Regions from separate parts of the Leptothrix cholodnii SP-6 genome, predicted to be linked through region 2. Evidence: predicted binding sites of a transcription regulator. Region 2 holds the regulator's gene; the other holds the start of a gene.
What was found. Region 2 encodes LexA, which represses DNA repair genes until DNA is damaged. Its sites were predicted from a motif close to ACTGTATNNNNATACAGT; they were not measured.
Positions count from the first base shown of each region.

Region 1: imuA (translesion DNA synthesis-associated protein ImuA) is a predicted target of LexA. The motif match lies at 1,978-1,995, and genes of this name have one in related genera.

Region 1 covers NC_010524.1:3,192,684-3,196,577, forward strand. Annotated here, with positions in the region: gene LCHO_RS14510 (P-II family nitrogen regulator) at 1-26, opposite strand, end outside; gene ettA (energy-dependent translational throttle protein EttA) at 135-1,799, opposite strand; gene imuA (translesion DNA synthesis-associated protein ImuA) at 2,009-2,857, shown strand; gene LCHO_RS14525 (Y-family DNA polymerase) at 2,830-3,894, shown strand, end outside.
Region 2 covers NC_010524.1:2,270,834-2,274,727, reverse strand. Annotated here, with positions in the region: gene phbB (acetoacetyl-CoA reductase) at 1-597, shown strand, start outside; gene mnmH (tRNA 2-selenouridine(34) synthase MnmH) at 695-1,753, opposite strand; gene LCHO_RS23375 (hypothetical protein) at 1,804-2,082, opposite strand; gene lexA (transcriptional repressor LexA) at 2,209-2,904, opposite strand; gene LCHO_RS10435 (asparaginase) at 3,101-3,894, shown strand, end outside.

The DNA of each region.
Region 1 (3,894 bases), 920 kb from region 2:
TTGATGACCGCGGTGATTTGTTTCATGACAAAGCTCCAAAAACGTTGCTGCGACTCAATTTAACCGATTTCACTGCCCTGCGTTACAGGCGCTCCTGATAACGCAAGGCAGGCCATGAAACGGTGCGGACGGCCTTATTTCAGGGCCTTGTAACGCACACGCTTGGGTCGCGCACCTTCTTCGCCCAGGCGCTTCTTCTTGTCGGCTTCATATTCCTGATAGTTGCCCTGGTAGAAGAACCATTGCGAATCGCCTTCGCAGGCCAGGATATGCGTGGCGATGCGGTCCAGGAACCAGCGATCGTGGCTGATCACCATCGCCGAGCCGGCGAACTCGAGCAGCGCGTCTTCGAGCGCGCGCAGGGTTTCGACGTCGAGGTCGTTGGACGGTTCGTCGAGCATCAGCACGTTGCCGCCAGTGGCCAGGGTCTTGGCCAGGTGCAGACGACCGCGCTCACCGCCCGAGAGGTTCTTGACCAGCTTCTGCTGGTCGTTGCCCTTGAAGTTGAAGCGGCCCAGATACGCCCGGCTGGGCATCACGAACTTGCCGACCACCAGGTTGTCGAGCCCGCCCGACAGGTCTTCCCAGACCGTCTTGTCGCCTTCGAGCGATTCGCGGCTCTGGTCGACGAAGGCCATCTTGACGGTCTTGCCGATCTTGACCTCGCCCGCATCCGGCTGCTCCTTGCCCGAGATCATGCGGAACAGCGTCGACTTGCCGGCGCCGTTCGGGCCGATGATGCCGACGATCGCACCCATCGGCACCTTGAAGCTCAGGTTGTCGATCAGCACCCGGTCGCCGAAGCTCTTGCTGACGTTGGTGAACTCGATCACCTCGGTGCCCAGGCGCTCGGCCACCGGGATGAAGATCTCGTTCGTCTCGTTGCGCTTCTGGTAGTCGAAGTCGCTCAGTTCCTCGAAGCGGGCCAGGCGCGCCTTGCTCTTGGCCTGGCGGCCCTTGGCGTTCTTGCGCACCCATTCCAGCTCGATCTTCATCGCCTTGGTGCGGGCGTCCTCGGTGCGCTGCTCCAGCTCGAGGCGCTTTTCCTTCTGCTCGAGCCAGGTCGAGTAGTTGCCTTCGTAGGGGATGCCACGTCCGCGGTCGAGCTCCAGGATCCACTCGGCGGCGTTGTCGAGGAAGTAGCGATCGTGGGTGATGGCCACCACGGTGCCGGGGAAGCGGCTCAGGAACTGCTCCAGCCACTCGACCGACTCGGCGTCCAGGTGGTTGGTGGGTTCGTCGAGCAGCAGCATGTCGGGCTTGGACAGCAGCAGGCGGCACAGCGCGACGCGGCGCTTCTCACCACCCGAGAGCTTGCCGATGTTGGCCTCCCACGGCGGCAGGCGCAGCGCGTCGGCGGCGATCTCGAGCTGCATCTCGGTGTTCTCGCTGCCGGCTGCGGCGATCACGGCCTCGAGCTGGGCCTGCTCGGCGGCCAGCGCGTCGAAATCGGCGTCTTCGTCGGCATAGGCTGCGTAGACCTCGTCGAGCCGCTGCTTGGCGGCCAGCACGCCGCCGATGCCCTGCTCGACCGCCTCGCGCACGGTGGCGTTCGGGTCGAGCTGCGGCTCCTGCGGCAGGTAGCCGATGCGCAGATCGGGCATCGCGGTGGCTTCACCTTCGATGTCGCGGTCGATGCCAGCCATGATCTTGAGCAAGGTCGACTTGCCCGAGCCGTTGATGCCCAGCACGCCGATCTTGGCGCCGGGGAAGAAGGACAGCGAGACGTCCTTCAGGATCTGCCGCTTCGGCGGCACGATCTTGCCGACGCGGTTCATGGTGAATACGTATTGGGCCATGGTGTGGAGGGTGTCTCCGAACAATCGAGGAGGCGGCGCAGCCGCGAATCCCGCGATTATCCGGGAGGACGGCCCCGCGGCGCCGACACGACCGGGGTGACGGTCGCAAAACCCGCTCAAGACCACGCGCGGCCCGATGGCCGGCGCGCGACGGCCAGGGGCTTGCGGACACCTGTAGACTGTATGAACATACAGTCATTTGAGACAACTTGTCGCTCCGATCACCCCCCCATCCGTCGCTCGATCCGTCAGCCGAGCCCGCGCACGACCTGCCCCGGCATCTGCATGCGGCGATCTGGCAGGGCGACCAGCTCGCCGGCTCGCCCGTGCCGGCCTGCCCGAGCGGCTACGCCGTGCTCGACGCCCAGCTGCCCGGCGGCGGCTGGCCCGGCGGCGGGTTGACCGAATTGCTGCTCGACGCCCCCGGCCAGGGCGAATGGCGCCTGCTCGCCCCGGCGCTGGCGCGACTCGGCCAGGCCGGTGGCGAATGGGTCGGCATCAGCCCGCCGCTGCGCCCGCATGCGCCGGCGCTGCAGGCGCTCGGGCTCGACCTCGGCCGCTCGCTGTGGATCGAGCCCCGCCACGGCGCCGACGCCGCCTGGGCCGCCGAACAGGCGCTGCGGTCCGGCAGCTGCGCCGCGGTGTTGTGGTGGGCCGACGACTGCAGCACGCCGCTCTCGGGCGGCGGGCCGGCGCTGCGGCCGGGCGCCTTGCGACGCCTGCACCTGGCCGCGCAGGCCAGCGACGCGCTGCTGTTCGTGCTGCGCGCGGCCGGCGCCACCGCGCAAGCCTCGCCGGCCGCGCTGCGCCTGCATTGCCGGGTGGTGGCCGAGGCGCCTCAGCAGCTGGCGCTGCAGATCATCAAACGCCGCGGCCCGCCGCTGGCCGAACGCCTGCTGATCGACACCCGCACGCAACTCGCCCCGGCGCTGGCCCACCGGCTGAGCCAGTCACTGCCGCAGGATCGGCGCCCGCCCGACGCCATCGCCCCACGTCGCCTGATGCGCACCAACCCTGCGCCCGCTCCACCATGCCGCCCGCCCTCTGGTTGTGCCTGAACCTGCCGACGCTGGCTCTCGACGCGCTCGGCCCCTGGCCGCCCGGGGTGAGCCTGCCGGCGCTGGTCTGGCAGGCCGATGCCGGCGGGCGGACTCGCACCGTGCTGATCGCCAATGCCGCCGCGCAGGCCCTGGGCGTGCAGGCCGGGCAGCGGCTCGGCAGCGCGCAGGCGCTGGCGCCGCAAGCCCTGGTGCTGGCGCGCGATCCGGCCCGCGAGGCGGCCCTGCTCGAACGCCTGGCGCTCGGCCTCGGCAGCCTGAGCCCGCAGCGGGTGATCGAGCCGCCCGACCTGCTGCTCGACATCCACGCCAGCCTGCGTCTGTTCGGTGGCCTGCGGCCGCTGCTGCGGCGAGCCGATCGGCTGGTGCGCGCGCAGGCCGTCCAGCCGCGCTGGAGCCTGGCCAGCACGCCGCTGGCCGCGCGCCTGCTCGCCCACGCCCCGCCCGCGCAGCGGCAGCGCCGCTGCGTCCAGCTGCGCAGCACGCGCCGACGGGTGTTGGCGTTGCCGCTGGCGCTGCTGGGCGCGTGGGGCCTGCCCTGCGGCGCAACCGACACAGAGCGCCGTGCAGCCGATGGCCCGGCAGACGCTGCCGGCGTGGCAGCGCGCCGGGTCGCGGCCGCTCACATCGCCACGCTGGAAATGCTGCACGCCCTCGGCGCGCGTTGCCTGGCCGACCTGCAGCGCCTGCCACGCGCCGGTCTGCGGCGCCGCGGCGCGCAAGACTGGGTCGACGCCCTCGACCGCGCCCTCGGCGATCAGCCCGACCCGCGGCGCTGCCACGAACCCCCCGAGGCCTTTGCACTGGCGCTCGAACTGCCCTGGCGCGCCGACGCCGTGCCCGCCATCGAAGCCGCCGCCGCACCGCTGGTGCAGGCGCTGTGCGGCTGGCTCGCCCTGCGCTGGCGTGCCGCGCAGGGCCTGAGCCTGATCCTGCGGCACGACTACAGCAGCCGCCGCAGCCTGCCCGACCAGGTGCTCAGGCTCGACCTCGCCACGCCCTCACGCGAGGCGCGCCACCTGCAGACCCTGCTGCGC
Region 2 (3,894 bases):
GCCGCCGAGGGCTACACCTTCTACGCATCGGTCGGCAACGTGTCCGACTGGGCGTCGACGGTCGAGGCCTTCGCCAAGGCCAAGGCCGAGCACGGCCCGATCGACGTGCTGGTCAACAACGCCGGCATCACCAAGGACCGCATGTTCCTGAAGATGACGCCGGAAGACTGGCACGCGGTCATCGACACCAACCTGAACTCGATGTTCAACGTGACCAAGCAGGTCGTGCCCGACATGGTCGAGCGCGGCTTCGGTCGCATCGTCCAGATCAGCTCGGTCAACGGTGAAAAGGGCCAGGCCGGCCAGACCAACTACTCGGCGGCCAAGGCCGGCATGCACGGCTTCACGATGGCCCTGGCGCAGGAACTGGCGGCCAAGGGCGTGACGGTCAACACCGTGAGCCCGGGTTACATCGGCACCGACATGGTCCGTGCGATCAAGCCCGAAGTGCTGGAGAAGATCGTCGCCACGATCCCGGTCAAGCGCCTGGGCGCACCCGAGGAAATCGGTTCGATCGTCGCTTGGCTGGCGGGTGAGGACTCCGGTTTCACCACCGGCGCCGACTTCAGCTGCAACGGCGGCCTGCACATGGGCTGAGACAGGACGAAACGATCCGGCCTCAGGCCGGATCGCGGGGTGCGGCGGCAGTCCGCTGTCCCCCACGTCGAACCGGGCCTGGCGCCCGGTTTTTCATTCAGGATCGCAACAACGCCATCGCCGCCGCCTTCAGGCTGGCCTCGCTGCCGTCTGCCAGTTCAAGACGCCGGGCGTTCTCCCAGCCCTTGAACTGATGCGCGATCGAGCGCAGGTAGCCGGGGTCGTAGTGCAGGGCCATCAACTCGGCAAACACCTGCGCGGTGCCACCCGAGCGCGTCGCTTCCTGCCATTGCTTGACCTGTTCGCGCCCGCGCAACTCGACCAGGGAGTCGAGCTGCCTGCAGAAGAAGGCCGGGTCGTCCTTCAGGAAGGCGTAGTCCTCGAGCAGCAGCTTCAATCGCGCGGCGTCGGGCATCTCGACGTGCACGCAGCGCGCATGGCTGCGGATGCGCTCGATCAGCTGCTCGGGCAGCCAGCGCTGACCCAGTTTCTTGCTTTCACCTTCGACGAACACCGGACGCGTGCGGTCGAACTGGCGCAGCGCCTGCCAGACCAGCGTGTCGAGTCGCTTCTGGCTGGGTTGCACGACACCCGGCGGCAGGCCCAGCACCGAGCCACGGTGCGAGGCGATCGCTTCCAGGTCGAGCACCTGTGAGCCGGCGTCCTTCAGCGCATGCAGCAGGCGGGTCTTGCCGCAACCGGTCTTGCCGCACAGCACCTGCCAGTCGAACTGGGCCGGCAGGGTCTGCAGCTGATCGCGCACCACGGCGCGGTAGGCCTTGTAGCCCCCCTCGACCAGGGTCGTCCGGAAGCCGACACGGTCGAGAAACCACGCCAGCGTGCCGGAGCGATCGCCGCCGCGCCAGCAGTAGACCAGCGGTCGCCAACCGCGCTCCAGATCGGCGGTCCAGCGGTCGAGGTGATCGGCCACACGTCGCGCCACCATGGCTGCGCCACGCTTGCGGGCCTCGAAGGCGGAGACTTGCTTGTAGATCGTGCCGACGATGGCACGCTCGTCGTTGTCGAGCACGGGCCAGTTGACGGCGCCCGGCAGATGGTCTTCGGCATATTCAGCCGGGGACCGGGCATCGATGATGGCGTCGAAGGTATCGATCGCCTGGATTGATTCCAGGGCACTGAGTCGTTGCAAGGGCATCAGGGCATTTTCGCCCAACATGCCCGGGACGAGCGGCGTGGCGCCGGACGTCAGGCCTGCTGGCGAAGGACCAGCGCATCGAGCGCATCGCAGACGTCGCTCATGCGGCCGCTGATCAGCGTGCGCTGCTGATCGCTCGGATCGATCCGCATGCGAAGACGCCGTGCGCTCGTTGCCGGCACGCGGGCCATCGATGCCATCGTGAACGGCATGACCGCCGGCACGGACACGACAGGAACCGGCAGAACCGAACGGCGTGAGATCCAACGGGCCAGAAGTGGGTGCATGGTGTGCTCCAGCGACAACAGATGTGCGTCGACTCTGTTCAAGCTATCGACTCGAACCCGCGTGACTTGATCTCACCGCGCGGTGGAACGCCTCATCGGGAGATCTGGTTTCGGCATCGCGTGAGACAAGTCACGCCAGCATTCGGGTGACTCGCTCGCACCGCCCCGTCACATCAGCATCGTGTTGCGGATCAGACCCACGGCCAAGCCTTCTAGCGCGAAGTCGGGGCTGTCCGCAGGCACATGGATGATGTCGAAATCGGGGTTCTCGGGGATCAGGTCGATGCCGCTCTTGCTGCGGCGCCAGCGCTTGACGGTGACCTCGTCGCCCAGGCGTGCCACCACGATCTGGCCGTTCTTGGCTTCGCTGGCGCGCTGCACGGCGATCAGGTCACCATCGAGGATGCCCGCATCGCGCATGCTCATGCCACGCACCTTGAGCAGGAAATCGGGCTTGCGCGAGAACATGTGGGCCTCGAACGTGTAGCTCTGATCGATGTGCTGCTGCGCCAGGATGGGGCTGCCGGCAGCAACCCGACCGACCAGGGGCAACGTGAGCTGGGCCGGCGGCATGTTCGACAGCGGCAGGCTGAACTGCTGGCCGATGCCGCGCAGGCGCGATTCGTTGATGGATCGCAATGTGTCAGACTTCAGCCGGATGCCGCGCGAGGTGCCGCCCAGCAGCTCGATCACACCCTTGCGCGCAAGGGCTTGGAGGTGTTCCTCGGCCGCATTGGCCGATCGGAAGCCGAACTCGGTGGCGATCTCGGCACGGGTGGGCGGGGCGCCGGTGCGCTCGATGGTGCTCTGGATCAGATCGAGGATCTGTTGCTGGCGAGCGGTGAGCTTGGGGCTGTCTTGCACAAGGCCTCGTTGGGTTGGATGAGCGGGCGCACCAAGCGGCACGGGTCGGGATCGGTGTTCATCATCGATGGATCTGACGATCCATCCAGTCACTGTAATTTTATCCAGTCGGATTGACATGACAAGTTCTGCTGCCGGTTTTTTTGATCCTCACGCGAATTCGACTGCGAGAGAACAACCGCTGGCAGGCCGCCGGGTGGTCGTGCTGGGAACCGGAGGAACCATTGCCGGACGGGCCCCCTCCGCGGGGGACAACGTCGGCTACACCGCCGCTCAGTTGGGGGTCGCGCAACTGGTCGATGCGGTGCCGGGGCTGCGGCGCTGGGTCGAGCAGGGCCTGATGCTCGATTCCGAGCAGGTCGCGCAGGTCGACAGCAAGGACATGAGCCACGCGGTGTGGCGTCGGCTCGCCGAGCGAGTGGCCACGCACGTCGCTCGGCCGGACGTCAGCGGTGTGGTCGTCACGCACGGCACCGACACGCTCGAGGAAACCGCCTACCTGCTGCATCGGGTGCTGGCACCGCACAAGCCGGTGGTGCTGACGGCTGCCATGCGCCCGGCCAGTTCGTCGCAGGCCGATGGTCCGCAGAATCTGTGCGATGCCGTCGGCCTGGCGATGCACGTTCAGGCACATGGCGTGCTGCTCGCGATGGGCGGCGTCGTGTGGTCCGGCGCCGAGGCTCGCAAGGTCCATCCGTATCGGCTGGATGCGTTCTCGGCCGGTGACGCCGGCGCACTGGCCTACATCGAGGAAGGCCGATTGCGGATCCTGCGGGGCTGGCCACAGGCGACGCCGTTGGGCGTGCAGGTGCTGGGGCCGGAAATCTGGCCCGAGGTTCAGATCGTGCACAGCCACGCGGGCTCCGACGGGCGCCTGGTCGAACTGTTGCTCGAAGCGGGGGTGCAGGGGCTGGTGGTGGCCTGCACCGGCAACGGCACCATCCACCATGACCTGATGGCCGTGCTGATGCGTGCGCAGCAGTGCGGGGT